2 regions of the Bacillus sp. WC2503 genome follow, and region 1 is predicted to be linked to the other one. Evidence: a T-box and tRNA genes for the amino acid it is inferred to sense, from the RefSeq annotation. Region 1 holds a T-box; the other holds one or more tRNA genes.
The links. A T-box is a leader RNA that pairs with one kind of tRNA and senses whether it is charged. The one in region 1 lies ahead of ileS2 (isoleucine--tRNA ligase), so its partner is inferred to be a tRNA-Ile.
Positions count from the first base shown of each region.

Region 2: it encodes a tRNA-Ile, which carries the amino acid that the T-box ahead of ileS2 (isoleucine--tRNA ligase) is inferred to sense. The anticodon was not compared.

Region 1 is NZ_JBQYMD010000001.1:3,153,280-3,169,849, forward strand. Features, by position in the region: gene carB (carbamoyl-phosphate synthase large subunit) at 1-2,825, opposite strand, end outside; gene ACUN26_RS16010 (carbamoyl phosphate synthase small subunit) at 2,810-3,907, opposite strand; gene pyrC (dihydroorotase) at 3,904-5,190, opposite strand; gene pyrB (aspartate carbamoyltransferase) at 5,174-6,088, opposite strand; gene uraA (uracil permease) at 6,237-7,520, opposite strand; gene pyrR (bifunctional pyrimidine operon transcriptional regulator/uracil phosphoribosyltransferase) at 7,667-8,209, opposite strand; gene ACUN26_RS16035 (RluA family pseudouridine synthase) at 8,414-9,322, opposite strand; gene lspA (lipoprotein signal peptidase LspA) at 9,327-9,785, opposite strand; gene ACUN26_RS16045 (hypothetical protein) at 9,910-10,239, opposite strand; gene ileS2 (isoleucine--tRNA ligase) at 10,396-13,161, opposite strand; T-box leader at 13,233-13,457, opposite strand; gene divIVA (septum site-determining protein DivIVA) at 13,509-14,015, opposite strand; gene ACUN26_RS16060 (YlmH family RNA-binding protein) at 14,105-14,872, opposite strand; gene ACUN26_RS16065 (YggT family protein) at 14,888-15,151, opposite strand; gene ACUN26_RS16070 (cell division protein SepF) at 15,158-15,628, opposite strand; gene ACUN26_RS16075 (YggS family pyridoxal phosphate-dependent enzyme) at 15,648-16,322, opposite strand; gene pgeF (peptidoglycan editing factor PgeF) at 16,319-16,570, opposite strand, start outside.
Region 2 is NZ_JBQYMD010000001.1:3,514,865-3,531,434, reverse strand. Features, by position in the region: gene rpoD (RNA polymerase sigma factor RpoD) at 1-150, shown strand, start outside; gene cccA (cytochrome c550) at 536-892, shown strand; gene ACUN26_RS18090 (tRNA (adenine(22)-N(1))-methyltransferase) at 1,058-1,765, shown strand; gene ACUN26_RS18085 (Nif3-like dinuclear metal center hexameric protein) at 1,762-2,883, shown strand; gene ACUN26_RS18080 (4-hydroxy-3-methylbut-2-enyl diphosphate reductase) at 2,924-3,874, opposite strand; gene vrrA (VrrA/YqfQ family protein) at 3,964-4,734, opposite strand; gene ACUN26_RS18070 (DEAD/DEAH box helicase) at 4,915-6,225, shown strand; gene ACUN26_RS18065 (deoxyribonuclease IV) at 6,458-7,354, shown strand; gene ACUN26_RS18060 (DUF2624 domain-containing protein) at 7,374-7,628, opposite strand; gene ACUN26_RS18055 (YitT family protein) at 7,778-8,656, shown strand; gene ACUN26_RS18050 (metal ABC transporter ATP-binding protein) at 8,837-9,607, shown strand; gene ACUN26_RS18045 (metal ABC transporter permease) at 9,607-10,440, shown strand; gene ACUN26_RS18040 (Fur family transcriptional regulator) at 10,454-10,867, shown strand; gene ispG (flavodoxin-dependent (E)-4-hydroxy-3-methylbut-2-enyl-diphosphate synthase) at 10,948-12,051, opposite strand; gene ACUN26_RS18030 (hypothetical protein) at 12,216-12,569, opposite strand; gene ACUN26_RS18025 (DUF1189 domain-containing protein) at 12,643-13,401, opposite strand; tRNA gene ACUN26_RS18020 (tRNA-Ile) at 13,644-13,717, shown strand; gene sodA (superoxide dismutase [Mn]) at 13,942-14,553, shown strand; gene ACUN26_RS18010 (MFS transporter) at 14,671-15,948, shown strand; gene ACUN26_RS18005 (peptidoglycan D,D-transpeptidase FtsI family protein) at 16,058-16,570, shown strand, end outside.

The DNA of each region.
Region 1 (16,570 bases):
ACAGTGATGATTACGGATCCGTGCGTTGGGATGTTAATTCCTGAGGCAACTAGCCCTTTGTATAATGCTTTTTCAAGCGTTAAGTCTTTCCCCATTACTTCCCCTGTTGATTTCATTTCAGGTCCTAATGTTGTATCAACTGAGCGTAGTTTCGCAAATGAGAATACTGGTGCTTTTACATACACTTCTTTCTCTTCTGGGTGATAGCCCGTTCCGTATCCTTGCTCTATTAGGTTTTGACCTAAAATAACTTTCGTTGCAACATTCGCCATCGGTACGCCTGTAATTTTACTTAAGAATGGTACTGTACGGCTCGCACGTGGGTTTACTTCAATTACATACACTTGATCTTTGAATACTACAAACTGGATATTTAGTAACCCAACAATGTTTAATCCTTTTCCAAGTGCAATTGTATGTTCAATAATTTGTTCTTTTAGTTCGTCAGATAAGCTTTGTGGTGGATATACTCCAATTGAATCCCCAGAGTGAACTCCAGCGCGTTCAATATGTTCCATAATACCTGGAATGAACACATTCTCACCGTCTGAAATTGCATCTACTTCAATTTCTTTACCAACCATGTAACGGTCGATTAATACCGGATGCTCTGCATGAACTTTAACTGCATTTTTCATGTAGTGCAGTAGTTCTTCTTGACGATATACGATTTCCATCGCACGTCCACCTAGTACGTAAGATGGTCTTACTAATACTGGGTAACCAATTTCTTCAGCGATTGCTACCGCTTGTTCTACAGTTGTTGCTGTTTTACCAACTGGTTGTGGGATTCCTAATTTTGTTAATGCAGCTTCGAATTTATCTCGATCTTCTGCGCGGTCTAAATCTTCAAGTGATGTTCCTAAAATTTTCACACCGTGTTCTTCTAATTTCGCCGCTAAGTTAATTGCCGTTTGTCCACCGAATTGTACGATAACACCTTCTGGCTTTTCTAAATCGATAATGTGCATTACATCTTCAATCGTTAATGGTTCAAAGTATAATTTGTCAGAAATACTGAAGTCTGTTGAAACTGTTTCTGGGTTGTTATTTACAATGATTGCCTCATATCCAGCTTCTTTAATTGCCCATACAGAGTGAACTGTTGCGTAGTCAAACTCAACACCTTGACCGATACGGATTGGACCAGACCCTAGTACAACCACACTCTTACGATCTGTTATAACCGATTCATTCTCGTCACCGTATGTGCTGTAGTAGTAAGGTGTTGCAGATTCAAACTCTGCCGCACAAGTATCTACCATTTTATAAACAGGAGTCATATTACTTTCTTTACGCATATCGTAAATTTCACGCTCTGTTTTGTTCCAAGCATTGGCGATGTAATGATCACTGAATCCCATTTCTTTTGCAGATTGTAACACTTCCATATTTCCTGCATTTTCTTTTACTTCGTGTTCCATGTTTACGATGTTTTCAATTTTTTGTAAGAAGAAGAAGTCCATTTCACACCATGAATTAATTTCTTCTTTCGTTACACCTTGACGGATTGCTTCTGCTACAACGAACAGACGCTCATCGTCAGCTTTTATAATACGTTTTTTCATTGTTTCTTTATCAAGTTCTTTTAAATGGTCTAATTCTAAGTGATAAATCCCTAGCTCTAAAGAACGAACCGCTTTTAATAATGATTGCTCTAAGTTACGTCCAATTGACATAACTTCACCAGTTGCCTTCATTTGTGTACCAAGCGTTCTGTTTGCTGATTCGAACTTATCAAATGGCCAACGTGGAATTTTTGAAACGACATAGTCTAATGCTGGCTCGAAGCAAGCGTATGTTTTTTGTGTTACTGGATTTACAATTTCATCTAATGTTAAACCGACTGCAATTTTCGCTGCTAACTTCGCAATTGGATATCCAGTTGCTTTAGATGCTAGTGCAGATGAACGACTCACACGCGGATTTACTTCGATTACATAGTATTGGAAGCTATGCGGATCTAGTGCAAGCTGAACGTTACAGCCACCTTCGATTCCTAATGCACGAATAATTCGTAATGAAGTGTTTCGTAACATTTGATACTCACGGTCACTTAATGTTTGACTCGGTGCTACAACGATTGAATCACCTGTGTGAACCCCAACTGGATCGATATTTTCCATGTTACATACTACAATCGCGTTATCATTCGAATCACGCATTACTTCATATTCAATTTCCTTACAACCAGCAATGCTCTTTTCTAATAAACATTGTGTTACTGGACTATGTTTTAATCCACCTGATACGATTTCAATTAGTTCTTCTTCATTACTACAGATTCCGCCACCTGTTCCCCCCATTGTAAATGCTGGGCGAACAATAACTGGATAACCAATTTCTTTTACAAATTCATGTGCTTCTTCTAGCGTATGAATAATGGTACTAGATGGAATTGGTTCATTTAATTCCTGCATTAATGTACGGAATAAATCACGATCTTCCGCTTGCTCAATTGCTGATAATTTTGTTCCTAAAATTTCAACTCCGCATTCTTCAAGTATGCCTGATTTCGCAAGTTCAACAGCCATATTTAGGCCTGTTTGACCACCTAATGTTGGTAGGATTGCATCTGGACGTTCTTTACGAATGATACGGCTTACGAATTCTAATGTTAATGGTTCTATATATACTTTATCTGCTGTTGCAGTATCTGTCATAATTGTTGCTGGGTTAGAGTTAACAAGGATTACTTTGTAACCTTCTTCTCTAAGAGATTGACAAGCTTGTGTACCAGAGTAATCAAACTCTGCTGCTTGCCCAATTACAATTGGTCCTGATCCGATTACTAAAATTGTGTTAATGTCTAGGCGTTTTGGCATAACTCTTCCCCTTCTTTCTTGAAGTTTTCAATCATTTCTAAGAAATCTTCGAATAAATCATTTGCATCTTCTGGTCCCGCTGAAGCTTCTGGATGGTATTGTACTGTAAATGCTGGAAACTTCGTATGACGAAGACCTTCTACTGTTCCATCATTTAAAGCAACATGTGTAATTTCAAGATTTGTATTTTCAACTGACTCTTCTTCTACTGCGTATCCATGGTTTTGAGAAGTAATTGCTACTTTTCCAGTTGCAAGATTTTTTACTGGATGATTTAAACCACGATGACCGAACTTCAACTTACTTGTATTTGCACCAGATGCTAATGCGAATAACTGATGTCCTAAGCAAATCCCGAATAAAGGAACTTTACCGATAATGTCTTTTAACATTTCAATTGCTTCTGGTACATCTTTTGGATCCCCAGGTCCATTACTTAACATAATTCCATCTGGGCTAAGGCGTAAAATCTCTTCTGCTGTTGTATTGTAAGGTACTACAATTACATCACAGTCACGCTTATTTAATTCTCTTAAAATACCATGTTTCATTCCGAAGTCTACAAGTACAACTCGATGACCACGGCCTGGGCTTGGGTATGGGTCTTTCGTTGATACGCGTTTTACATGATCTGTAAATACTGTCGCTTTTAATTGGCTCACAATGTACTCTACATCTGCATCCATGTTACAAAGTCGTCCGCGTAATGTACCGTATTGACGAATTTTTCTCGTTAATTTTCTCGTATCAATTCCTGCTAATCCTGGAATGTTTCTTTCTTTTAAGTAATCATTTAACGAAATTTCATTACGGAAGTTTGATGGATGATCACAAATTTCATTTACGATTAAACCATTTACAGATGGGTGAATGGATTCAAAATCGTCACGGTTAATGCCGTAGTTTCCGATTAATGGGTACGTAAATGTTACGATTTGACCGCAATATGATGGATCAGATAATGTTTCTTGATATCCAGTCATTCCTGTTGTAAATACAACCTCACCTGACTTTTCGATTTCGCCTCCGAAACCTTTTCCAATTAATACTGTTCCATCTTCTAAGATAAGTTGTCTTTTCATACTAATGCACTCTCCTTTTGCCATGCGATCTTACCGCCAACGATTGTCATTACCGGCCATCCTTGGCATTTCCAACCTGCGAATGGTGTATTTTTTCCTTTTGATAAGAAAGTTTTTGGATCAATCTCTTCTTCTTGTTCTAAATCAATGATTGTAATATCAGCTACTCTACCTTCTTTCAGGCGACCTGCTTCTAAACCGAATGTATCAGCTGGTTTTTCTGTTAAGAATTGAATTAACTGTTCTAATGTAATAATTCCTTTTTTCACAAGGTTTGTGTATAGAAGTGGGAATGCTGTTTCAAAACCAGTAATTCCGAATGGTGCTCTTTCAATTCCTTGTGCTTTCTCTTCCGCTGTATGCGGTGCATGGTCAGTTGCGATCATATCGATCGTTCCATCTAATAGCCCTTCAATTAACGCTGCGTGGTCTTCTTTTCCACGAAGCGGTGGGTTCATTTTAAAGTTAGGATCAGCTGATGGGATATCATCTTCACATAACACTAAGTGATGCGGTGTTACTTCTGCTGTTACTTTAATTCCAGCACGTTTTGCATCACGGATTACACGTACAGACCCTTTCGTACTTACGTGACATACGTGATAGTGACAATCTGCCGCCTCAGCAAGCAGTATATCCCTTGCAATATGTACAGATTCACATACTGATGGGATACCGTTTAATCCGTGTTTCTCAGAAAACTTCCCTTCATGTACACAACCTTTATTAATAAGTGTATTTTCTTCACAGTGTGCAACTACTGCCATATTCAACTTCGCTGCACGCTTCATAGCAGCTAGCATCATGCTCGCATCTTGTACGCCTACTCCATCATCAGTGAAAGCGAATGCTCCAAGCTCTTTTAACGTTTCGAAATCTGTCATTTCAGAACCTGCTTGACGTACTGTAATTGCTCCATATGGTAATACATTTACGTGTGCTTTTTCTTTAATACGTTTTTGTAAGTCTTCCATATGTTCCCTGCAATCTGGTACTGGACGTGTATTTGGCATTGCGCAAATTGTAGTGAATCCACCTTTTGCCGCTGCTAGTGTGCCTGTTGCAATTGTTTCTTTATGTTCACCACCTGGCTCACGAAGATGTACATGTACATCTACTAATCCAGGTGCGATTAACTTTCCGTTCACATCGATTACTTCAGCATTATCTGCCGTAATATTTTCTGCTACTTTCGCAATTTTACCGTCTTGTACGAGAAGATCTGTTGCTACGATTATTCCTTCTTCATTCATATAACGACCATTTTTAAACAAATAATTCATGTTTCATTCCTCCTAATACATTTGGTAAGGCGCGTTTTAGTACAGCCATTCTTACGTAAACTCCATTTTCCATTTGTTTAAATATGCGTGAACGCTCACACTCAACAAGTTCACTTGCAATTTCCACATCCCGGTTGAAAGGAGCTGGATGCATAATAATGCTTCCTTCTTTCATACGTTTTTCTCTTTCAAGCGTTAATCCGTGTTTTTCATGATACTCTTTCATAATGTCTGTTTCATAATGATCATGACGCTCATGCTGTACACGAAGTAACATCATTACATCAACTTCTGGAACTAGCTCATCTAAGTTTTTGTACGTTCCAAATGTGTTTTTTTCATCTTTCCACTCTTCTGGGCTTGCAAAATAAATCGTTGCCCCAAGCTTCGTTAATGTTTCAGCATTGGATCGTGCTACTCGGCTATGGCGAATATCTCCAACAATTGCAATCTTTAAACCTTCAAAACTTCCAAACTCTTGTTTAATTGTTAGAAGGTCGAGCAGACATTGCGTTGGATGATTTCCGCATCCATCTCCAGCATTTAAGATTGGAATGTTTACTTGATCTTTTAGCTCATCGAAGTAACGATCTTGCTCGTGGCGGATGACTACCGCTTTTGTTCCGATTGATTCCAGTGTTTTTATCGTGTCGTATAACGTTTCTCCTTTTTGTACGCTAGATGAATCTGCTGAAAAGTTTAATACGTCAAGTCCTAATCTCTTCTCAGCAACTTCGAAGCTAAATCTCGTTCTCGTACTATTCTCAAAGAACAAGTTCGCAACAAAAGTTTGCTCTGTTGTTTTACTCTCTTTCCCATTCGCGAAATCTTCTGCGTCTTTTAGGATTTCTGAAATTTCTAGTTCCGATAATTCACTCATCGTTAACAAATGGCTCATCGTCATCCCTCGTCTTTCTAATTTTTATGATAGCATTTATGGATATTTATAACAACATTTGCATAAAAATACCCTAGTCATGTGAGACTAGGGTGCAAGGAAGAAGCCACCCTTTTCTGTCTCACAGGACTGAATTAAAAGGTTGTTTTTATGAAGCAATCTGCTTAGATTGTTTTATTTGTTTCGTTTCTGGTAGTAGTAGATTTAACAGTACACCTACAATTGCTGCTAGTGCCATTCCTTCTACTTGGAACGATTCTCCTACGTGAAGTACCGCTCCGCCAATACCAATTACTAGTATAACTGATGCAATCATTAAGTTTCGTTTGTCACTTAAATCTGTTCTATCATCTACCATCATGCGTAAACCACTTGATGCGATTACACCGAATAGTAAGATTGATACACCACCCATAACTGGTGTTGGAATCGAGTGGATCAGTGCTGAAATCTTCCCGATAAATCCAAACATGATTGCGAATACTGCTGAACCGATGAATAAGTATACACTATACGCTCTCGTAATTGCTAGCACACCGATGTTTTCACCGTATGTTGTATTCGGTGGTCCACCGATTAGTGATGCGATTAATGTTGCTACCCCATCCCCAAAGATTGAACGGTGTAAACCTGGTTTTTCAATTAAATCTCTTTTAATAACATTTCCAAGTACAATTTGATGTCCGATATGTTCTGAAATTGTTACTAGTGCTACTGGCACCATTAAGAGTACAATCTTCCACGAAAACTCTGGTGTGTATGTTACAAACGGTACTGTGAAATCAGGTACGACAAACCATTTCGCCTCAGCTACCGGTTTTAAATCTACTAGCCCTTGGAAGTAAGCGAAGATATATCCGCCGATGATTCCAAGTAACACCGGTATGATGCTGAAAAATCCTCTTCCAAATATGGAGCAAATGATTGTAATTGCTAATGTTACTAGTGCTACTGAAAAGTGTGTAATGCTATACTTACCATCCGCACCGTTCATCGCCATGTTCACTGCTGTATGTGCTAAAGCTAAACCGATTACCATTACTACCGGACCAACTACGATTGGCGGCAGTAATTTCATAATCCACGCTGATCCAGATTTCTTAATTCCGATTGAAATTAAGATGTACACCATTCCTGCAAGTAAGCCACCAAGCATCGCTGCTCCGGGGCCACCTGCTGTTTTTGCTGCAATAATCGGTGCGATAAAGGCGAATGATGATCCTAAATACGCAGGTACTTGACCTTTCGTTATAAGAAGAAACGCTAGCGTTCCTAATCCACTTGATATTAACGCTACTGACGGATTCAATCCTGTTAAAAATGGAACAAGCACTGTTGATCCAAACATCGCGAACAAATGTTGTATACTTAAAAATAACCATTTTCCCGGTTTCGGTACTTCATTAACGTCTAACACTGGCTTTTGTTCCATTGTTACATCCTCCTTCAGTTTAAATCTTTGCAATAAAAAAACTCTTTGTGCCTGTGCACAAAGAGTCCTATACTTTCGTATGCCAAATTCGACATATGAAAGCCAAGACCCTTTGGCAGCCTCACAGGACTACATTTAAAAGGGCTTTACTTATCGTATATACTTACTCGATCTTGTTGATCTGTCTCTTGCAAATCAACTTCGATACGCTCTTCACTTGATGTTGGAATGTTCTTTCCTACATAATCAGCGCGAATTGGTAATTCACGATGTCCTCTATCTACAAGGACAGCTAATTGAATTTGTGATGGTCTTCCTAAATCCATAAGAGCATCCATCGCAGCTCGAACTGTTCTTCCTGTATACAATACATCATCTACAAGGATTACTTTTTTCTTCGTAATATCTACTGGAATATCTGAACCTTTTACTAGTGGTTCTTTATTCTTTGATTGAAGTGTTAAGTCATCACGATATAAAGTTATATCTAACTCTCCTACTTCCATCTCTTTTCCTTCAATCTGACCAATTCGTTCTGCCAAACGTTGTGCAATAAAAATTCCACGTGTTTTAATTCCGACAAGAACACAATTATCCACACCTTTATTTCGTTCCACAATTTCATGACTAATTCGTGTTAAAGCGCGGCGAATCATTTGGTCATCTAAAACGACAGCTTTTTCCTGCATGCTCTACACCTCCAAGCTATTTTTCTTGCGTGAGAGTAATGGTATAAAAAAAGTCCTCTCAGCGTGTGCGAGAGGACTTTTGAAAAAAGGGTACAACATACCCTAAGTATTTCAAACCGTTACCTTCTCAACCTCACGGGGCTGTGTTAAAGGATCATTATTTAACTGTTGTCAGTATCTCAGTTTTCTCATGATTTGTCAATACTATTTCCGTAAAATATTTAAAGTCTCTTCAAACACTTCTGGAATCGGTGCCTCAAACTGAATATATTCACCAGTACGAGGGTGGTCAAATCCTAAAATACCTGCATGAAGTGCCTGTCCATTCATGTCTAATGTTTTCTTTGGTCCATACTTTGGATCTCCTGCAAGTGGATAGCCAATATATTTCATATGAACACGAATTTGGTGTGTACGTCCTGTTTCTAAGCGACATTCTACAAGTGTGAAATCTTTGAAACGCTCTAACACTTGGAAATGCGTAACAGCATGCTTACCATTTTCATCAACTGTCATACTTTGACGTTCTTTCTTATCACGAGCAATCGGAGCATCAATCGTTCCCTTATCATGCGGAATAACACCGTGTACAATCGCTTTGTAACGTCTTGTTACTGTTTTTGCTACAAGTTGATTTACAAGTGATTCGTGTGCCATATCATTTTTAGCAACCATTAATAGGCCAGATGTATCTTTATCAATACGATGCACGATACCAGGACGCATTACACCGTTAATGCCTGATAAATCTGTACAATGATGCATAAGACCATTCACAAGTGTGCCACTTGTATGACCTGGTGCTGGATGTACAACCATACCACGTGGCTTATTTACAACAAGTACATCTGCATCTTCATAATAAATTTCTAAGTTCATATCTTCCGCTTGAATATCTAACTCTTCCGGATCAGGAATCGTTACTGTAATTTCATCATTTTCTTTAACTTTATAATTTACTTTTACCGATTTCCCATTCACTGTTACAACATCATCTTTAATCCATTGCTGTACTTGTGAACGTGACCATTCACTGTTAATTTCTGCAACGAATTTATCGATTCGCTCACTTTTTTGTTCTTCTGCAACTGTTACCTGTACTACTTCACTCATTCAATTACTCCTTCGTTTTCTTGCCTTCTAATAATGTTTGAATAATAATTAATACAACACCAATACATAACGCTGAATCAGCTACATTGAATACTGGATAGTTGTACGAGAAAATATACACGTGAATAAAATCCACTACTTCTTGTCTAAATACACGATCAATAAAGTTACCAATTGCTCCACCTAAAATTAGACCTAATGAAATTCCTAGAAGCTTGTCTGTTTGTGCATATTTTTTCATATACATTACGATAAATACTACAAAGACAACCGTAATAATGTAGAAAAACCACATTTTATTTTCTAAAATCCCCCAGGCAGCTCCTCTATTTCGATGTGATGTTATGTATAATACATTATCGATTATCGGAATGCTCATACCCAATTCCATGTTCTTTACAATTAGCCACTTCGATATTTGATCGATGGCAATGACAAATAACGCTATTACATAATATATCATTTTCATTTCCCCCACAAAGACAGTGTACCTCAAAATTTTAGCATAGCTGCTACCTTTTCACAATGAACCTTTATAGAAGAATAAAATAAATTAAAAAAAGGTAATATAATATCGTTGTGCGTATTCATACATTTACCTTTTCATAGAAAAATTCATGAATCGTACGGGCAGTCGGCATTGTTTTCATTTGCTTTGTCGAAATTACTCTCCCCGTCTCTTCACAAATACCGTACATATCTATTTCCATTTTAAATAATGCGCGTTCTACATCCTTTAAGTCCTCTTTTATATCATGTAATAGCAATTTTTTCTTTATCTCTTCCTTAATTTCATATCCAAGCTCTTGGCTGAACTCAGCATCATATTTGTGCATTACTTCTTTAGCTAGTCTCTCTTGCAACTCTTTTCTCATCAATTGCAATTCTTCTTTTATTTCCATGTAAATTTCATTCACGTGTACATTCCTCCTAGCTGTAATGTACAGTTAGTGTGTCCGAAATTTATTTGCTTACCTCACACACATTTTTCCTTCACAGGAAAGAGCCTGAAAGTTATTTCGATATACCATCAATAAAAAAACTGACTGCATCAATAGCAGTCAGTTTTTTTATTATTTTACATAGTTTTCTTTAACAACTGATGCACAACGCTCACATAATGTTTCATGTTCAGCATCTTTACCAATTGTTTCTGAAACTACCCAACAACGTTCGCATGTTTCACCAGTTGCTTGAGAAACGACAACCGCTGTATGCTCATACTTAGGCGCATCTGCTGGAGCTTCTTCCATCATACCACCAAGTTTATATTCAGAAACGATGAATAATTGCTTCAAGTCTTCGCTAATAGACTCTAACATTACTTTCATTTCTGCAGTTGGATAAAGAGTAATGCTCGCATTTAATGACTTACCAATTACTTTCTCATTACGAGCTACTTCTAACGCTTTTAATACGTCATCACGTAATGTCATAAATGCATCCCATTTCGCTTTTAACGCTTCCGAACCCTCTACTTCTGTAGCTTCCGGCATGTTAGTTAACTGTACGCTTTCTTCTGTTACACCTGGAACATATGGCCATACTTCATCAGCTGTATGAGGTAAGATTGGTGTTACAAGTTTCGTTAATGCAACAAGAACGTCATATAATACAGTTTGAATTGCACGACGATCCGCGTGATTTGCACCTTCAATGTATAAAATGTCTTTTGCAAAGTCTAAGTAGAATGAACTTAGATCAATTGTACAGAAGTTGTGAATAGCATGATATACAGCAGCAAAGTCATATGTTTCATATGCTTCTTTTACTTTTGTAATTAAGTCATTTAACTTCACTAACATGTAACGATCTACTTCACGAAGTTCAGCTACCGCTACTGTGTTTTCACTTGGCTTAAAGTCATCTAAGTTGCCTAATAAGAAACGGAATGTGTTACGGATTTTACGATACACTTCTGCTACTTGTTTTAAAATATCATCTGAAATACGTACGTCAGATTGATAGTCAACAGATGATACCCATAAACGTAAAATATCTCCGCCTAATTGATCCATAATTTTCTTCGGTACGACGATGTTTCCAATCGACTTACTCATTTTACGTCCTTCACCATCTAGTACGAAACCATGGCTTAGTACGCCTTTATATGGAGCTTTACCTGTTACAGCAACTGCTGTTGATAATGAAGAGTTAAACCAACCACGATATTGGTCAGATCCTTCTAAATATAAATCAGCTGGACGTTGTAAGTCATCGCGCTCTTCTAATACCGCTTGGTGAGATGAACCTGAGTCGAACCATACATCCATGATATCTGTTTCTTTACGGAATTCACCATTTGGGCTACCTGGATGTGTAAATCCTTCTGGTAATAAATCTTTCGCTTCACGCTCAAACCATACGTTAGAACCGTGTTCACGGAATAAATCTGCTACATGGTTAATTGTTTCATCTGTAATAATTGGATCACCATTCTCAGCATAGAATACAGGAATTGGCACACCCCATGCACGCTGACGAGAAATACACCAGTCACCACGGTCACGAACCATGTTATGAAGACGAGTTTCGCCCCATGCTGGTACCCATTTCGTTTCCGCAACAGCTTCTAATAACTCTTTACGGAATGCTTCAATAGATGCAAACCACTGTGCTGTCGCACGGAAAATAATTGGTTTTTTCGTTCTCCAATCATGTGGGTATGAATGCGTAATGAATGTTAGTTTCAGTAACGCGCCTACTTCTTCTAATTTTTCTGTAATTGGCTTGTTAGCTTTATCATAGAATAAGCCTTCAAATCCAGGTGCTTCATTTGTTAATACACCTTTATCATCAACTGGGCAAAGTACTTCTAATCCATACTTTTTACCAACAACGAAGTCATCTTCCCCATGTCCTGGTGCTGTATGAACACAACCTGTACCTGCATCTGTTGTTACGTGATCTCCTAGCATAACTAATGAATCACGCTCGTAGAATGGGTGTTTTGCAACTGTATACTCAAGTTCGCTACCTTTTACCGTTTTCACAACTTCAGCTTTTTCCCACTCTAACGTTTTTGCAACTGTCTCAAATAATTCAGAAGCGATAATATATTTCTCGTCATTTACTTTTACAATGCTATATTCAAGCTCTGGATGAACAGAAATACCTAAGTTCGCAGGTAATGTCCAAGGAGTTGTTGTCCAAATGATAAATTTCTCATCACCTTCTAATACGTTCTTTCCGTCTTTTACAGGGAACGCTACATAAATAGATGCTGATTTTTTATCTTGGTATTCAATTTCAGCTTCTGCTAAAGCAGACTCACTTGTTGGAGACCAGTAAACTGGTTTTTGCCCTTTATAGATGTAACCTTTTTTCGCCATATCACCAAACACTTTAATTTGTTGTGCTTCATAAGCTGGCTCTAAAGTAATATATGGATTATCCCAATCTGCACGTACACCTAGGCGCTTAAATTGTTCACGTTGACGTTCTACTTGTTCATATGCATACTCTGCACATAACTTACGGAACTCAGCAACTGTCATTTCTTTACGTTTTACACCTTTATTCGTTAACGCTTGTTCGATTGGTAAACCGTGCGTATCCCAACCTGGAACATATGGTGCACTGAAACCAGTCATTGACTTATAGCGAACAATAAAGTCTTTTAACACTTTATTTAATGCATGTCCCATATGAATGTCACCATTCGCATATGGAGGTCCATCATGCAACACAAATAAAGGACGGCCTTTTGTATGTTCTTGTACTTTTTCATAAATATTCATTTCAGCCCATTTTTCTTGCATTGCAGGCTCACGTTTTGGTAAATTCCCACGCATTGGGAACTCTGTTTTTGGCATCAGTAATGTATTTTTGTACTCCATGCTCAATTCCTCCTTACATGTATAAAAGAAATACTTAAAAAACGGAATAAAAAAGAGACCTTCTCATCCCAAAAAGGGACGAGAAAGTCTCCCGCGGTACCACCCTAGTAGATTCTATACATATGTATAAAACCCTCTTTATATTCTTAACGCGAATACACGCCTACGCTTACTCTATTTGTTCAGCGCGGAACTCCAGGGTGATATTCCCACTAATCTCCTTATCCTGAGCTTACACCGTCCTCAGTTCGCTATATAAGGTTTGAAAAGGTACTTATCCCTATCTTCGTTTTTCTTAATAAATATGTTGTTTAAAATTATATGTAATAATGAGAAAAACGTCAAGCTTACACTGTTTCTTCTTTTTTCAACAGCTCATCTACTTCGTCTTCTAACTCAATTAGTTTATCCCAATCATCGTTGTTTAGCATTTCAAGCTGTGTCTCTAATAACATACGGAAACGAGTTCGGAATACTTTCGCTTGTTTCTTTAGCTCTTCAATATCAAAAGCAACTTTTCTTGATTTTACTAAAGCTTCGTTAATGATACGATCTGCATTTTTTTCAGCTTCACGTACGATTAATTTCGCTTCTTTTTGCGCATTACGTTTTACTTCTTCCGCTGCTTCTTGTGCAACAACGATAGATTTGTTTAACGTATCTTCAATGTTAGAAAAATGATCTAACTTTCCTTCTAATTGCGCAACTTTTTCTTCTAAAGCTTTTTTCTCACGAATGACTAATTCATAATCTTTGATAATTTGATCAAGAAACTCATTTACTTGATCTTCATCATAGCCACGGAATCCGCGACCAAATTCTTTGTTATGAATATCTAATGGTGTTAACGGCACAACGCCACCTCCAAGTAGTTATCTAAATTTCCTCTTTCAATTATATCTTTTCTTCGACAAAATAGGAGGATTTCCTTCTAAAAAACCAATCATTTTAGTATACCATACAAAATTCTCCATTTGTCGCGTTTTGTTCTACCTTCTACAGAAAACAATTTACTTCGCCCATATCCTCTCACCGAAAACACATCTCCTGGATAACATTCATAAGAAGTTTGCTCTACTGTTTTCCAATTGACTTTTACTAAACCATTTTTTATGAAAGGTTGCACTTTCTGTCTGGATATATGTAACATTTCAGCCAACATAACATCTAAGCGAAGTGAAGAAACCGTTCCAGATTTCTCTCCCCACGTTTCATGAGTCTGTAGAATTTGTTCTCCTTGTACTGCTGATAAGGAGACTTTTACTTTCCCTATTGCTTGTAAGTTCATCTCAATGTAAGATACGATTTCTTTCGCAACTACAATTTGGGCACGATTTTCTTGAAGCAAAATATCACCACATTTTTCTCTCGTTAAACCAAGTGACATAAATGTACCTAATATTTGCCTATGTTCTAGCGTATAAAACTTGGAAGGATAGTCAATTTCTAATACTTCTACTTGAAATTCTTCTTCATTTAATTCTAGATAGTCTGGATAAATAAGTGCTCTTCTACGCTCTGCGTAAGGCGTTGCACCATCAAATTGCACAGCAACATCTCCTTGTCCAATTACCATAGAAACAATTTGTTGCTGTCTTGGATCAAGGAAATCTGTTAGTTTCACTTGATGGTACTCTGCTGCTCGCTTCCACTCTAGCACTTTATCTACAAAGACCTCTTCATCAGGTCTGAAATGTTCGTAAATGCTCATGTATTTAGCCTCTTATTACAAGAAATAGCTGAACAAACTGAACAAACCACTTTTAGCAAGTTTTAACGCAAAAATCGCAACGAGTGGAGAGATATCAATCATACCAAACGGCGGAATAAATCTGCGAAATGGTTCTAAATACGGTTCACAAATACGTGCAAGAAAATCTCCAAAAGTTGATTCCTTTGCACCAGGAAACCATGATAGGAGGATGTAAATGATAAGTGCCCACGAGTAAATCTCGATAGCAGTAAGTAAAACATTTAAAACGGTTGTCATGGCGTATTACCACCTCTTTATATTTGTTTCTTCTTCTTCGCCGAATAATTCTGAAATTGCACCAACAATATCTACATTTTCAGGTGTACACATAAATGTTTTCGGTCCTATTTTTTGAATGTCCCCGCCTATAGCGTATACAGTACCACTTAAAAAGTCAACGATACGTACTGCTTGATCAGTAGACATTCTTTGCAAATTAATTACAACAGCTCGTCTACCTTTCAAATGGTCCGCAATACCTTGCGCTTCCGAATACGTGCGTGGTTCTAATAAAACAACTTTTGAAGATTGCTTTGCCGTTTCAATGCTCACAACATTTTGTTTCGGTTGTGCTTTCGGAAACGTAACATCTTGTTGTTCCGGCGGATCTTGCTGCTTCTTCATATCCGTTTGCTCCTTTTCATAGCTATATTGAGCTGCTTCTTTTTCTTCTGGTGTATCAAAAAAGAAGTATTTTACTTTTGACCAACTCATAATAAGATTCTCCTTCCTTTTACGCTTTTCCTACTAAAATCGTTCCCAAACGAATATATGTAGCACCTTCTTCAATTGCAATCGTGTAATCATTGGACATTCCCATTGATAATTCTTTACATGGCGCATGTAATAGATTTAGCTCCTGCACCTCTATTTGTAGCTTGCGCAAGTCCTTAAAGCAGCGACGAACTTCTTCCTCTTCTTCTGTAAATGGCGCCATCGTCATTAGTCCAACCACTTCAATCTTATCCAATTCTTGCAAACTTTGAATAAAAGAAACTGTTTCTTCTATTGCCAATCCTTGCTTTGATTCTTCAGATGAGGTTTTCACTTGAATAAAGCATTTCACTTTCTTATCAGCACGTTTCTGAATTTCTTTCGCCAGAGAAAGACGATCTAACGAATGTAAATAATCAATTTCATTAATGATTTCTTTTACTTTTCTCGTTTGTAATGAGCCAATAAAGTGCCAATTAACTTTTGAGCCAAAATGCTCGTATTTCTGTAAGAAACCTTCATTTCTATTTTCACCTAAATCGATAATTCCAGCTTCCATTACTTCGTTTGTTTTTTCAATCCCTACAGTTTTTGTAACTGCAACAAGTTTAATATCTTGCAACGAACGTCCAGCTCGTGTGCAAGATTCTTTAATAGCTTCGTTTACAATTATTAAATTTTCTTGTACTGTCACTTGTTTTCTTCCTCCTTAAAACCTATGAAACTCAACATTCTCCCTGTCTTCCCTTGATCACGACGATGAGAGAAAAATAGTTGTTCTTCACAGCTTGTACAAAGAGATGACATTACAATATGCTCTTCTTTTATGCCTGCTTGTACACATAATACACGATTAATTTCTTTTAAATTAATTGCGTACTGTCCATCAGAAATTTTTTTATATGGGACAGAACCGTTTACTACTTGCTGTGCCGCTGTTAA
Region 2 (16,570 bases), 360 kb from region 1:
GGTTTAGATGATGGACGAACTCGTACGCTTGAAGAAGTTGGGAAAGTATTCGGCGTAACGAGAGAACGTATCCGTCAAATTGAAGCGAAAGCACTTCGCAAATTAAGACATCCAAGTCGTAGTAAGCGTCTTAAGGATTTCTTAGAATAGGCTAACTTTAAGTTTACTTCACTTTTGTGAAGTAAACTTTTTTGTTTTGTTAAATTTTGTTAAAATTTAGCTATCGGCAACGATTACAATTTCTTGTAATTTATTTTACAGAATTGTCTTTTGATTTGCAAATGCTCATTTTTCGATTTTTCGATTAATTTTGTTTATTCTATACAAAAAAATATGTAGAAAAGCGAAAAATATGATGAGAAACGTTAATAATTATCGAAATAATAAGCGATATAACAATAAAAAACAATAAACTGAATTTATGTAATATTTTCAACAAGTGATAGTTTACTCTTTTCGGATAGAGCGTTTTCAAGTACAATGGAAATGACTGAATCATCTAACTATTTAGGGGTATAGAGGGGGGAGAAGAGATATGAAACGTAATCCGCTGATTCCGTTCGCTCTTATTGCAGCATTAGGTATTATCGTTATGTTTGTATTTTCATTTCAGGGGCTAAATAAATCTAAAGAGTTAGCTGATACAAAAAATGGCGGGAAGCCAGCGCAAACAGCATCAAAGCCAGAAGATATTGTGAAGCAAAGCTGTACGAGCTGCCATGGCGATCAGTTACAAGGGGCGGTAGGGCCTAATTTACAAAAAATTGGTGGAAAACTTTCAAAGGATGAAATTAAAGAAATTCTTTCGAAAGGAAAAGGAAATATGCCGCCAAATTTAGTTCCAGCTGATCAAGCGGCTAAAGTAGCTGATTGGCTATCTAAGAAAAAATAAGGTTCCATAAAACAAGCCTTTTGCTTTTGCAAAAGGCTTGTTTTTCTATACTTTCTAAAATACGATGAGTAATAGAGAATGGAATTGTTGTTATGGGCTTGCAACAACTACTATAAATTCATTATCATGGAGACAGACTGACAAGAGAAGGAGTAATGGAAATACATGAATGAAGTAAAGCTTTCAAAACGATTAGAAGAAGTTGTGCGCGAGATTCCAGTAGGATCTACAGTAGCTGATATTGGATCGGATCATGCGTATTTACCGTGTTATACAATTATAAATAATATTGCTACAAAAGCAGTTGCAGGAGAAGTTGTAGATGGGCCGTTTCGTTCTGCGCAAGCAACTGTAGCTGAAAGTGGCTTACAAGATAAAGTGGACGTTCGTAAAGGGAATGGATTAGAAGTAATTACACCAGGGGAAGTAGATGTAATTACAGTTGCTGGTATGGGTGGAGCACTAATTCGTGACATTTTAGAAAGTGGTAAAGAAAAGTTAGAAGGTGTAACACGTTTAATTTTACAGCCGAACATTGCAGCACATCACATACGTGAATGGTTTATTGAAAATGGCTGGGAGCTTATCCGTGAGAAAATCGTAAAAGAAGACGGGAAAATTTACGAAATTTTAGTTGGGGAACGAGGAAATATTGCAGCACCTTACTCGGATAATAAACAAGCTGAATTATTTATGGGTCCATTTTTAATAAAAGAAAAAGGTGAGGCTTTTGTTGAAAAGTGGGAAGGAGAATTGAAAAACTTCCAAAATATCTTAAAACAATTAGAACGTGCAGCAGATTCTGAAGAGACAAAAACGAAACGTGTAGAAGTAGAAGCGAAAATGAAAATGATAGGGGAGATTTTATCATGAGTAAAATTCCAAATGGCCATGAGGTTATTTCTTTATTTGAAAGTATGTACCCGAAGCATTTAGCGATGGAAGGGGATAAGATTGGCCTGCAGATCGGGGCGCTTAATAAACCCGTGCAGCACGTATTGATTGCTTTAGATGTAACGGAGGAGGTTGTAGATGAAGCAATTCAATTAGGAGCGAATGTCATTATTGCGCATCACCCTTTAATTTTTAATCCGTTAAAAGCGATTCATACAGAGAAAGCGTATGGGAAAATTATTGAAAAGTGTATTAAGAATGATATTGCCGTTTATGCCGCTCATACAAATGTAGACGTTGCTAAAGGTGGAGTAAACGATTTACTCGCTGATGCGTTAGGATTACAAAATACAGAAGTATTAGCTCCAACATACGCAGAAGAAATGAAAAAAATTGTTGTGTTTGTGCCAGTAACTCATGCAGAAGAGGTTCGTAAAGCATTAGGAGACGCAGGTGCGGGTCATATCGGCAATTATAGCCACTGTACGTTCAGTAGTGAGGGAGCAGGCGCGTTTGTACCTCAGGAGGGAACAAATCCTTATATCGGGGAAACTGGGCGGTTAGAACGTGTGGAAGAGGTACGTATCGAAACGATAATTCCAGCTTCACTACAAAGAAAAGTTATGAAAGAGATGTTGGCAGCTCATCCATACGAAGAAGTGGCATATGATGTATATCCTCTTGATAATAAAGGTGAAACGTTAGGGCTTGGAAAAATAGGCTATTTACAAGAAGAAATGACACTTGGCCAGTTTGCTGAACATGTGAAACAATCATTAGACGTGAAGGGCGCAAGAGTTGTCGGCAAGTTAGGTGATAAAGTGCGTAAAGTTGCTGTACTTGGTGGGGACGGTAATAAATATATAAACCAAGCGAAATTTAAAGGGGCAGATGTATATGTAACAGGTGACATGTATTATCATGTCGCTCATGATGCGATGATGCTCGGTTTAAATATAGTTGATCCAGGACATAACGTTGAAAAGGTAATGAAGCAAGCTGTGCAAAAGCAACTGCAAGAAAAAGTAGATGCGAAAAAATTCAATGTACAAATTCATGCTTCGCAGTTACATACAGATCCATTCACATTTGTATAAGAATAATAAAAACCGTTGCTCATGTAGGCAACGGTTTTTATTATTGTTCTTTTTTCACTTTTACACGAGGTAAGATTTTTTGAAGTGGTACTTTTCGAATTCTTTCCCACGTAGCCGGATTCATTGGGTCATATTGATCTAAGAAAGCGATAACCTCTTTTGTAATTGGTGTTGGAGTAGAAGCACCTGCTGTAACAGCTACGTTTTCTACACCTTGTAGCCATTCTAATTGAATTTCACTTACATCCGCAACACGGTAAGCTTTCGTACCAGCAATTTCTTGTGATACTTGCGCTAAGCGATTCGAATTGTTACTTTTTGGATCACCAACAACGATTGTTAAATCTGCAACATCCGCTTGTTTAGCTACAGCTTCTTGACGAACTTGAGTTGCTAAACAAATTTCCTTATGGAATTCTGCTGTTGGAAATTTTTTCTGAATGTCCTCCATTAAATGTTGAACATCCCATTGACTCATCGTTGTTTGATTCGTAACTAAAATTTTATCCGTTGGGATTTCTAATGTTTCTAAATCATCCGCTCTTTCGATAAGGTGAACGATATCAGGTGCAATACCAACCGCGCCTTCTGGTTCTGGATGGTTTTTTTTGCCGATATAAATGACATGATATCCTTCAGCTTTTTTTGCTTCAATAAGGTCATGTGTTTTTGTAACATCTGGACAAGTTGCATCGATTGTCGTTAAACCTTTTTCTTTTGCACGTTGTTTAACTTCAGGAGAAACACCGTGAGCAGTAAATATAACAGTACCAGAATCGATTTGATCTAAAATATCTAAGCGACTTGGTCCGTCTAACGTAATGATTCCATCTTCTTCAAAAGCGTCTGTAACATGTTTATTGTGAACAATCATACCTAAAATATAAATAGGTCTCGGTAATGATTTATCTAATGCAGCGTTACGTGCAATTACCATTGCATCGACAACACCGTAGCAATAACCACGAGGGGAAATTTTAACAATTTTCATATGAGTAATCCTCTCCTTCTAAACAAGGGATACTTTTGTGCATAGTCCTTTACATTATAAAGGAGGAGAGGATAGAAAACAAAGGATTGTTACACATATAGTTTGGGTTTTGTTGCTATTTTTTGAACAGGCTCCTCTCGTACTTCTGTTTCTATGGCTGGCTCAATCACTATTTTTTTTCTTTTTCTTTTTTTTTGTGGAGGAGGGGGAGTTGCTACCTCAACCTTTTCTGTTAGATCTTCAGTTTGATCTTCTTCCGTACTTTTTCCAGAGGTGAGGATTTTAACAATGCTTGGTAGGTTACGCATAATGGGACCGTACTGTTCGACGACAGGGCTTACAGATTGAACGACTTGTGATACTTTTTCGATATTGTTTATCATATTAGTTGGATTCGAAATTAAATTCGAAAAAAAACTGCCGATGCCGCTGCTAGATGCTGCTGTAGTGGCTGTACCGCCGCGCGTTTCGTTTGATTCATACATTTGAGGGGGAATCATTTGCTCTGGATACTGCTGCATGTATGGTTGATATTGCTGTGAGTATTGATGCGGGTATTGTTGTTGGTATTGTTGTTGGTATTGTTGTTGGTATTGCTGTTGATATTGCTGTTGCTGTTGATATTGCTGTTGATATTGGGGTGGCTGTTGTTGGTGCATCATTGGCGGCTGTCCTTCTATTTGTCGATAAGGCGGAACCATTTGCATGAAAGGTTCGGTTGGATCGTGTTTTTTAAAGAGTTTAGCAAGGAATCCTTTCTTTTTTTGTGCCATCGGTGGTAGTTGTGGAATGGGGTATGGTGTATAAGGTTGTTGGCCTGGATTCGGATACATTTGCCTTACGGGAGATTTTGGAAACATGTGAGAAATCCTCCTTTCTTCAGTTAGGTATATACACATACAATATGCAATAAGAGTGAAGAAGGTTAGTTTTTGAAGTAAAAACCTAAACTAAAGATGGATTTTACTTGTAGATTTCGATATAATGTAGACTTGACTGATTTGTGCGCGCAGTAGAAATTTAGAAAGAAGGTGTAACTTATGACACAACAAACTTTTACACAGTATGATTTTAAACCATTTTTAATAGATGCAATTCGTGAACTACGCTTTACAGAGCCGACAGGAATTCAACAGAAAATTTTCCCGGTCGTGAAAAAAGGTGTAAGTGTAATTGGACAATCCCAAACAGGTTCTGGGAAAACACATGCATACTTACTTCCTACATTAAACAGAATTAATCCAAGTCGTGAAGAAGTACAGCTTGTTATTACAGCTCCTACTCGTGAGTTAGCACAACAAATTTACGAAGAAATCGTGAAATTAACAAAGTTCTGTGCAGAAGATCAAATGATTACAGCACGTTGTTTAATTGGTGGAACTGATAAACAACGATCGATTGAAAAGTTGAAAAAACAACCACATATTGTAGTTGGAACACCAGGACGTATTAAAGACTTAGTAGAAGAAAAGGCGCTATTTGTTTATAAAGCGGATACTATTATTGTCGATGAAGCGGATTTAATGCTTGATATGGGATTCATTCAAGATGTAGATAAAATTGCAGCACGTATGCCTAAAAACTTGCAAATGCTAGTTTTCTCTGCAACAATTCCTCAAAAATTAAAACCATTTTTGAAGAAATATATGGAGAATCCAGAACATATTCATATTAATCCGAAACAAGTTGCAGCAGGAAATATTGAGCATTACCTTGTGCCTTCAAGACACCGTAATAAAATTGAATTAGTGAAAAATATGCTACTTCAATTTAAACCGTACTTAGCAATTGTGTTTACAAACACGAAGAAGAAGGCTGATGAAGTAGCCGATGGATTAGCTGAACGTGGGTTAAAAGTAGGGCGTATACACGGTGATTTATCACCACGTGATCGTAAAAAAATGATGAAACAAGTTCGTGATTTAGAGTTCCAATACATTGTCGCAACAGATTTAGCGGCACGCGGTATTGATATTGAAGGAATTAGCCATGTTATTAACTATGAACTTCCATCAGATTTAGATTTCTTCGTTCACCGCGTTGGAAGAACTGCACGTGCGGGTCATTCAGGGATTGCAGTGACAATTTATGATCCAGCAAATGAAGAAGCGTTAGATAGTTTGGAAAAACAACGTCATATCGAATTTAAGCATGTAGATTTACGCGGAGATGAGTGGGCGGATTTAGGTGACCGTCGTCGTCGTAAGAGTCGTAAAAAACCAAATGATGGACTAGATGTTATGGCAACAAAAGTTGTTAAAAAGCCGAAAAAAGTAAAACCAAACTATAAGCGAAAACTTGCAACAGAACGTGACAAAGTGAAGAAAAAATATAGCAATAAAAAAAGATAAGGGATTTCCCTTATCTTTTTTTATTGCAGCTATTTGTGAGAGTCGTAATCAATATGGGTAGAAAAATATGGATTAAAGCTTCACTTAATCCAGTTCATTTAAATGAAGAGTATAGTCTGTTTAAATAGTCATATAAATTTGTGTAGTGCGTTTTTTGTGAACAAACAATTCACTACATATTTCTACAAATTATGCTATCATTATAACTATTGTATATTGAAGAGGTGATTGTATGTTAAAGATTGGATCTCATGTCTCAATGAGTGGTAAGAAAATGTTATTAGCAGCAAGTGAAGAGGCTGTTTCATACGGTGCAACGACGTTTATGATTTATACAGGTGCACCGCAAAATACACGAAGAAAACCAATTGAAGAATTGAACATAGAAGCAGGACGTAAACATATGGAACTGAATGGTATTGAGGAAATTATCGTCCATGCACCATATATTATTAACGTTGGTAATACGACGAAGCCAGAAACATTCCAATTAGGTGTAGACTTCCTGCGCATGGAAATTGAAAGAACAGCGGCATTAGGTGTTGCGAAACAAATTGTTCTTCACCCAGGAGCGCACGTTGGTGCTGGAGCAGATGCAGGTATTCAACAAATTATTAAAGGGCTTAATGAAGTAATAACGCCTGAACAGACGGTTAACATTGCGCTAGAGACGATGGCTGGAAAAGGAACAGAGTGTGGTCGTAGCTTTGAGGAAATTGCAAAGATTATTGATGGTGTAAAATATAATGAAAAGATATCTGTATGTTTTGATACGTGTCATACGCATGATGCGGGTTATGATATTGTAAATGATTTTGACGGTGTATTGAACGAATTTGACAAGATTGTTGGTGTAGATCGATTACAAGTGCTTCATATTAATGATAGTAAAAATGTGCGTGGGGCCGGAAAGGACCGTCACGAAAATATCGGTTTTGGTCATATCGGTTATAAAGCATTGCATCATATTGTACATCATCCGCAGTTAATGAACGTGCCAAAAATTCTTGAAACACCATATGTAGGTGAAGATAAAAAAGATAAGAAGCCACCATATAAATTAGAAATCGAAATGCTGAAAAACGGTACTTTTGATGAGGGGATTCTTGAAAAAATTAAAGCGCAATAAGGAGGGGGGTATCCCCTCCTTATTTTAGTAGTTGCTGAAATAAAGTGTTTACTTGTTGCGCGGTAGCAGGGGAAGTTACTTTTGCGATTTGTTTTAAGAGTTCTAGTCGCTCATTATTATCATAAATGTTAATATTCTTTCCTTTCATAAGTAAAACAATTTGATCAGCTTGTGCAGTTGTAATTGAAACTTCATATTCTTTACTATATTTCAATAACTCTTTTGTAGAAATATGATTTAATTTTTTATTCACAATTTGTTTAATGAGATTCATCGAGTTATCCTCCTTCATACGTTCTTCTATCGAAATATATGAGTGCGTAGCTTGTACATATTCTTATAGAGTTTCTTTTTTCATGAGGAAAAGAAGCGTATGTTATAATGTAAGGACAAAACTACAGAAAAAGAATATAAGGAGGACTTATGGAACAAAAGCAACATCGAAAAGAAAGCGTTATCCATCTCATTTATCGTTTAGTAATGATTATTTTTGGGGCAGCGTGCGCGGCGGTAGCGATTGAATTATTCTTAATGCCAAATAAAATTATTGATGGTGGAATTATTGGTATTTCTCTTATATTAGATTATCTTACTCCTAATATTTGGTGGTTAAGTTTTTCTACTTTAGTTGTTATCCTCAACATTCCGTTTATGTACTCTGGGTATAAGCAAATCGGAAAAACATTTATGTTATCCTCAGCATTTGGGATTGTAGCTTTAGCATTTATTGAATCGACATTACATGCTGTTCCACCATTTACAACTGAGCCCATTTTAGCAACAGTTTTTGGTGGCCTTATTTTGGGGCTTGGTGTAGGACTTGTTATTCGTCATGGCGGATCAATGGACGGAACAGAAATTATGGGGATTTTATTAACGAAGAAATTACCGTTTTCTGTTGGTGAATTCGTAATGTTTGTGAACTTATTTGTTTTTGCATGGGCAGCATTTGTATTTGGTGTCGAACAAGCTATGTATTCTGTTATGACGTACTATATTGCATTCAAAACAATTGATACGGTAATTCAAGGTTTAGATGAAACGAAAGCAGTTTTAATTGTATCAGATCAGTATGAGGAAGTATCAAATGCCATTTTGCATCGTCTCGGTCGTGGAACTACAAAGCTTGTAGCCAAAGGTGGTTACACGGATAAAGAAAAAGAAGTTATTTATGCAGTTGTAACGCGTTTGGAAGTGACGAAGTTAAAATCAATTGTGCATGAAATTGATGAAAATGCATTTGTTACGATTATGAGTACACAAGAAACAAATGGTGGTAAGTTTAAATCAGCTATCCACTAAAAAGTTACTTGGAATATTTTTCGAAAGCAGAGAATTTTTCTCTGCTTTTTGTTATAATAGTAAGGTTTCTTGAAAAAATAGATATAATTTAGGCAGATTGGTTTACAACTATAATAAGCTGTACTATAATTCAAATAGATATAAATCGGAATCATTCTGAATTAAAATAGGTGAGATGCTATGAATAATATATTGGAAATAGAAGGATTAACGTTTCGATATGAAGATCGAAATGTGTTAGAAAATATTAATTTGCAAGTTCCGAAGGGAGCTTTTTTAGGTTTAGTTGGGCCAAATGGTTCTGGGAAATCCACTTTACTAAAATGTTTATTAGGCGTTTTAAAGCCTAAACAAGGGAGTATTCGCTTGTTTGGTGTTGATAGCAAGAAGTTTAAAGAATGGAACAAACTTGGCTATGTATCCCAAAAGGCAAATAGTTTCAACTCTGGTTTTCCAGCAACTGTTTTTGAAGTTGTGTCAATGGGGCTCGTTTCGAAAAAAGGTCTTTTTCGCTTTTTCACGAAAGACGACAAGGCGAAGGTAGAAAAGGCGATTGCTGATGTAGGGATGAGTGAATTTCAAGGTCGCAATATTGGAGAGCTTTCTGGTGGACAACAACAACGTGTATTTATTGCTCGTGCGCTCGTTAGTGATCCTGAATTACTTATTTTGGACGAGCCTACTGTTGGGATTGATGTGAAAAATGTGGAAAGTTTTTATGAGATATTAGAGGATTTAAACAAAAGGCTTGGGATTACATTAATTCTTGTTACTCATGATATGGGGGCTGTTACCGAGAAAGTAACACATGTTGCATGTCTAAACCAACATTTACATTTTCATGGGAATGTAAAGGAGTTCCGAGAGTTAGAAGATGCAGAAATGTCCGTCTTATATGGACATCATGTCCATCGTTTAAAACACGAGCATGAGCATCACGGGAGGATATAATGATACAAGATTTTTTACAATATGACTTTTTACGTAATTCTTTATATGCAGGTATTTTAATTGGACTTGTTGCACCGCTTATCGGTGTGTTTGTTGTTATTCGTCGTTTATCTCTTATTGCAGATGCATTAAGTCACGTGACGTTATCAGGTATTGCAGCAAGTTTACTACTTGAAAAAACAATTTTTACAGGTGGCTTTTTAAATCCCCTATATATGGGGATGATTTTCTCGATTGGGGGAGCGTTACTAATTGAAAAGTTACGAACTGTATATAAGCATTATCAAGAATTAGCAATTCCGATTATTCTTTCAGCAGGAATGGGAATTGGAGTTATTTTCATTTCACTTGCAAATGGATTTAACACAGACTTATTTAGTTATTTATTTGGTAGTGTAAGTGCTGTAACGAGTACGGATTTAATTATTATTGGGATTGTAGCAATTGTTGTTATTGCGACAATTATTTTATTATATAAAGAGCTGTTTTTATTATCATTTGATGAGGAATACGCAGTATCAACTGGTTTAAGGGCAAAATGGATTCACTTTATCTTCATTATATTAGTTGCTCTTGTCATTGCAGTATCAATGCGTGTAGTAGGTGTTCTTCTCGTATCCTCATTAATGACGTTACCAGTTGCAGCAAGTATTCGTATTGCTAAAGGATTTAAACAAACAATTTTCTTTTCCATTTTATTTGGTGAAATTGCAGTAATTGGTGGAATGTTTGCTTCGTATCAACTTGATCTAGCACCAGGTGGTACAATTGTTATGATAGCAGTTCTTATTTTAATCGGTGCGATTTTATGGAAGAAGAAAAAAACTGCATAAAGTAGGGATAGGTATGAATCTAACAGAAGCTTTACGCCTAATGAAAGAAAAAGGATACAAACATACTGGGAAAAGGGAAGAGATGCTCAGATTATTTGCAGCTCACAATCGTTATTTAACAGCAAAAGATGTTTTAGAGCATATGAAGGATGATTATCCAGGTCTTAGTTTTGATACGATTTATCGTAACTTAACGGTTTTTGCTGAAATCGGCGTTTTAGAACAAACAGAATTAAATGGTGAAAAACATTTTCGTTTTACATGTTCCATTATGGAACATCATCATCATTTTATTTGTTTAGATTGCGGGGGAACGAAAGAGATTACTTCCTGTCCAATGGATTTTATGAATAAAGATTTTAACGGTTATGAAGTAACAGGGCATAAATTTGAAATATACGGCCGTTGTCCAAAGTGTGCAAAATAAAAACTCGTCGGTTATATAACTGACGAGCTTTTTTGCATAAAAAAGAAGGTTGCTCACAAATATTGTGGGCAACCTTCTTTTTATTGTTCTTGTGTTTCTTTTTCTTTATCTCTTTCAGCAGCCATTTCAGCAGCAATTACATCGATTTCTTTTTTCAGTTCTTCTACCATTGTTTCTTCTGGTACTTTACGAACAACTTGCCCTTTACGGAATAATAATCCTTCTCCACGTGCACCGGCAATACCGATATCAGCTTCACGAGCTTCACCAGGGCCGTTTACAGCGCAACCAAGTACTGCAACTTTAATTGGTACTTGCAGTGTAGAAATATATTCTTCCACTTCGTTAGCGATGCTAATTAAATCAATTTCAATACGACCGCAAGTTGGACAAGAGATAAGTGTTGCTGCATTAGATGCAAGACCGAATGACTTTAATAGTTCACGTGCAACTTTTACTTCTTCAACTGGATCAGCACTTAATGAAATACGAAGTGTGTTTCCGATGCCTTTACTTAAAATTGCTCCAAGACCAGCGGCACTTTTTACAGTTCCAGCAAACAATGTGCCAGATTCTGTAATACCTAAATGTAATGGATAATCAAAAGCGCGAGCAGCTTTTTCATATGCTTCAATTGCTAAGTTAACATCAGAGGCTTTCATAGATACGATAATATCGTGGAAATCTAAGTCCTCTAAAATTTTAATGTGATGTAGTGCGCTCTCAACCATGCCATCTGCAGTTGGGTATCCGTACTTTTCTAAAATGTGACGCTCTAATGAACCAGCGTTTACACCGATACGGATTGGAATGCCACGCTCTTTTGCTGCATTTACAACAGCTTCTACTTTATGGCGACGACCAATGTTACCTGGATTGATACGTACTTTATCAATGCCACCTTCAATTGCTTTTAAAGCAAGGCGATAATCAAAATGAATATCAGCAACAAGTGGAATGTTGATTTGTTTTTTAATATTAGCAATAGCATTTGCTGCGCGTTCATCTGGAACGGCAACACGAACAACCTGACAACCAGCTTCTTCTAAACGTTTAATTTCAGCAACTGTTGCTTCAACATCATGTGTTTTTGTTGTTGTCATACTTTGTATAATTAATTCATTATTACCGCCAATTGTTAAATTACCGACTTTAACTGGACGTGTTTTTGTACGATGAGTCATTTCATTCACGAATAGATCGCTCTCCTTATAAAAGAAGTTTCTTATTTAGTCCCTCATATCAATGATAGTATACGTGATATAGGGCTATAGAAACCGAAGTGCTCGGTTTCACTTTTACTATTGTATCAGCGCCTTTATGTAATTGACAAGGATTAAGTGATCGCTTATTGATATAACGGGAATTTATAAGTCTTTCCAATTTGAATTTTTGTAGCAGATGTACTTTTATTTAATTGTTTAAAGTCATCAATTACCTTTTCAATAGAAGGGATTTTTTTCTTATTAATTTGTTCTGTAATCGAAAGAACGGTCTCACCAGTTTTTACTTCAATTGCTTTATAAGTAACATCTGTTTCTTCCTTTTTGCTTTGTTTTGTAGTTGTTTCTTCTTTTTTTATAGTTTGAGCAGCTGTTGTTTTTTTGTATGAACTTAACATCGGTAAAGTACCGATTTTTATATCGTAATAAAATATATAACCGAGAACAAGCACGAATAAGAATATACCTAATCTCTTCATATTCTTCACTCCTTTGCTAGGAATATATGCTTGTCCAAAAAAAAAATGCCTATTTAGGCATTTTTTATCGTTCTTATTTTTCTTTCGGTTGTGGAACTTCTTTAAGTGTTAAGTATAGAACAATTAAAACAACTGCGATATAAATGAATGTTGAACCAGGTACGACGATTTTAAATAAATCCATAATCATAAAGAAGATTGTTGGAATTGTGTAACTGTAAGCAGTTAATGTCCAAACTTGTTTGTAGGATAATTTACGTTGTCCGCTCATAGCAGAACCGATGAACGCAAGTAAAGTCACGCCTACAAAAGTAATGAATAATTGGAATAGGTACACTAAAAATCCGATAACAAATAATAAAATTGGATAGATACTATCGAATAGAGAAATAAAGTCTTGTAAATCTTTTTTCTCAAGAGATGCACCTAATAAGTCGTTATAGGAATACGTTTGTGTTTGACCATTTCCCATGGAGACTACTTTATCTTTTAAAACAAATAAACCCGTTTTATTTTGATATTTTTCTAAGTTTGTTGAATTTGGATCAAATACGAAAAGGGCATTTCCATCTTCTTTTTCGATAGGTTGATCAATATCTGCTGTTAGTTCGCCATTTTCAATTTTAAAATCAGGTAAATCTTTTTCGATTACTTTATTTACCATATTAACACCGTCTTGAATAACGCTACCGTACAAGAAAGTTCTTGGAATAGTAGTGATTAGGCAAAGAAGCATAATATACAAAATGGTTTTACCGATTTTTTGAAAACGGAAAAGCGCAATATCTTTAGGCGAATATACGCTTTTTGCTAGCTGTTTAAAAATGGACATAGATTCACTTCCTTTATGTATGTATAAAGTCATTGTAACGTAGGAATCTAGAGAATCTCAAGATATATTATATTTACATATAGTGGAGATAACTAAATTTCTTTTTAATAATTTTCTTCTTTTAAATGAGAAAAATACAATTGACACTTTTCTTTTTTATATGGTAAATTTATCTTACATTTCTTAAAGGATATATCCGATAGGAATTCAGTTGTTTAATATGTTATTACATACATAATTATGGACCCTTAGCTCAGCTGGTTAGAGCAGACGGCTCATAACCGTCCGGTCGTAGGTTCGAGTCCTACAGGGTCCATACCCATTTCGCATGTTTATTATGTCAGCAGGAAGCTTCCTTGTAGAAGGAAGCTTTTTTTACGGAATATATGAGCATTTTAATTGAAAAGAAGTGGGAATTTTGCTACTTTAATGATAGCAAGACAATGTGATTTATTTGTTTGCACCCTATGGCAATTAGGGTAGAATGAAGTTGTATGTCACACATATGGTGGCAATACATAAACTGGGAGGAATATAACAATGGCAAAACACGAATTACCAAACTTACCTTATGCGTATGATGCTTTAGAGCCTCACTTTGACAAAGAAACAATGAACATCCATCATACAAAACATCACAACACGTACATTACAAACTTAAACGCTGCTTTAGAAGGTCATGCAGAACTAGCTGACAAAAGCGTTGAAGAATTAGTTGCAAACTTAAACGAAGTACCAGAAGCAATCCGTACAGCAGTACGTAACAATGGTGGTGGACATGCTAACCATACATTCTTCTGGACAATTCTTTCTCCAAACGGCGGGGGACAACCAGTAGGCGAACTTGCAACTGCGATTGAAGCGAAATTCGGTAGCTTCGATGCATTCAAAGAAGAATTCGCAAAAGCTGGCGCAACTCGCTTCGGTTCTGGTTGGGCTTGGTTAGTAGTAAACAATGGTGAGTTAGAAGTAACAAGCACGCCAAACCAAGATTCTCCTCTAACTGAAGGTAAAACTCCAGTTATCGGTTTAGATGTTTGGGAGCATGCTTACTACTTAAATTACCAAAACCGTCGTCCAGACTACATCGGTGCATTCTGGAACGTTGTAGATTGGAACGCTGCTGAAAAACGTTACCAAGAAGCAAAATAATTATAATAATTATAGAAAAAAGCTAGGAGAATGCTCCTAGCTTTTTTCTATGCTTTCCTTTTACATAATTGGGCTTGTCTTTGGAAGACTAGAACATGAAGTAAAGGAGAGTTGTGTATGAAGTGGAAACATATAATTGGTGACGTTGAAGTGAATCGGGATTTAGTGTTATTGCTCCTTATTGGAGGTTTATACACGCTCGCAATTTCTTTATCGAATACGTTTGTTAATATTTATTTATGGAAACAAACACAAAATTATGTGAATCTTGGCTTGTATAATTTGGCCAGCGTTGTATTGCAGCCTCTCACATTTCTTATAGGTGGGAAATTAGCGAAACGTATTGACCGCTCAATCTTGTTACGAATAGGCGTAGGCACGTTAGCAATTTTTTTTATCGTTGTTTTAGTAGCGGGAAAAAGCGCTTCTCACTATATTTTATTAATGGGGGCTCTTTTAGGAGTCGGATATGGTTTTTATTGGCTCGCGTTTAACTTATTGACATTTGAGATTACAGAACCAGAAACAAGAGATTTCTTTAATGGGTTTCTTGGACTTCTTACATCCTTCTCTGGAATGATTGGACCGATAGCGGCAGGATACACAATTTCACGTATGGCAAAATGGAGTGGTTATACTGTCATATTCTTTCTTTCATTAGTGCTATTTGCAATTGCTGTCGTTTTAAGCTTTTTTTTATCTAAGAGAGAATGTGAAGGGCGTTATGAAATTACAAAAGTATTGAAGGAGCGACGGATTGATAAAAATTGGGGGAGAATTACACGTGCTCATTTTTTCCAAGGGTTGAGAGAGGGAACATTTATTTTTGTTATTTCAGTATATGTGTACTTAGCAACCGATAGTGAGCTCGCATTAGGGAAATATAGCTTAGTCAACTCCGCTGTATCATTTGTATGTTACTACTTAGTTGCTCGTATGTTGAAGAAAGAGTGGCGAAAAAAAGCGATTTTGCTTGGAGGCATTATTTTATATGCGGTCGTATTTTTAGTTATATTCAATGTTACATACACAAAATTACTTATTTATGCAGCATGTATCGCGATCGCATACCCTATTTTACTCGTTCCGTACGGGTCAATGACATATGACGTAATTGGTAGAGCGAAAAATGCGAGAGAGTGGCGTGTAGAGTATGTAGTTGTCCGGGAATTATGGTTAAATGCTGGAAGGATTTGTTCGGTTTTAAGTTTTTTATGTGCTGTGTTATTCTTTCCGCCTGAAAAAAGTTTACCTTTCTTACTATGTATTTTAGGTGCTGGACATTTTCTTATTTATTTTGCAATTAAAAATGTCAAATATGATGAGGGAAATGTGGGGAAAACCAGCGTTGTAGCGCAAGAAACTACTCAGAATCAAACTGAACCAGAAGGTTAACTTATCGTTTGTTTTATGCTAAAATAGAAAAAGATGTAAGACAGCAGTGAGGACACCTGTATGAAGGTGTCCCTTTCACATTACATAGCTGTTGGTAGAGGGGGTTTGTATGAGCAAGAAGCAGAAACAACAAAAGAAAAAAACTCACGTTCCTTTTCGATTAAACGTGCTGTTTTTTTGCGTATTTTTAATGTTCTCCGCGGTTATTGTAAGGCTCGGATATGTACAAATTGTTCGTGGTGAGGAATATAAGAATGAAGTAGAGAAGAAAGAGAATTCAACGATAAGTAATCCTGTACCGCGCGGGAAAATCTTTGACCGCTATGGGCGACCTGTAGTAGATAATACAGCTGTTCGTACTATTACATTTACAAAAATGAAAGGATCAACTGCAGAAGATCGCTTAGAAACAGCGAAAAAATTAGCAGAGTTGATTGAAGTACCGACAGATAAATTAACAGATCGAGATAAAAAAGATTATTGGATTGCGATGCATAAAGAGGAAGCGAAAACAAAAATTACGAGTAAAGATCGTCAAGAATTGAAAGATAACAAAATTGACGATAAAGAATTAGACGAGCGTCAACGAAGTCGTGTAACAGAAGAAGAGATTAATCAATTA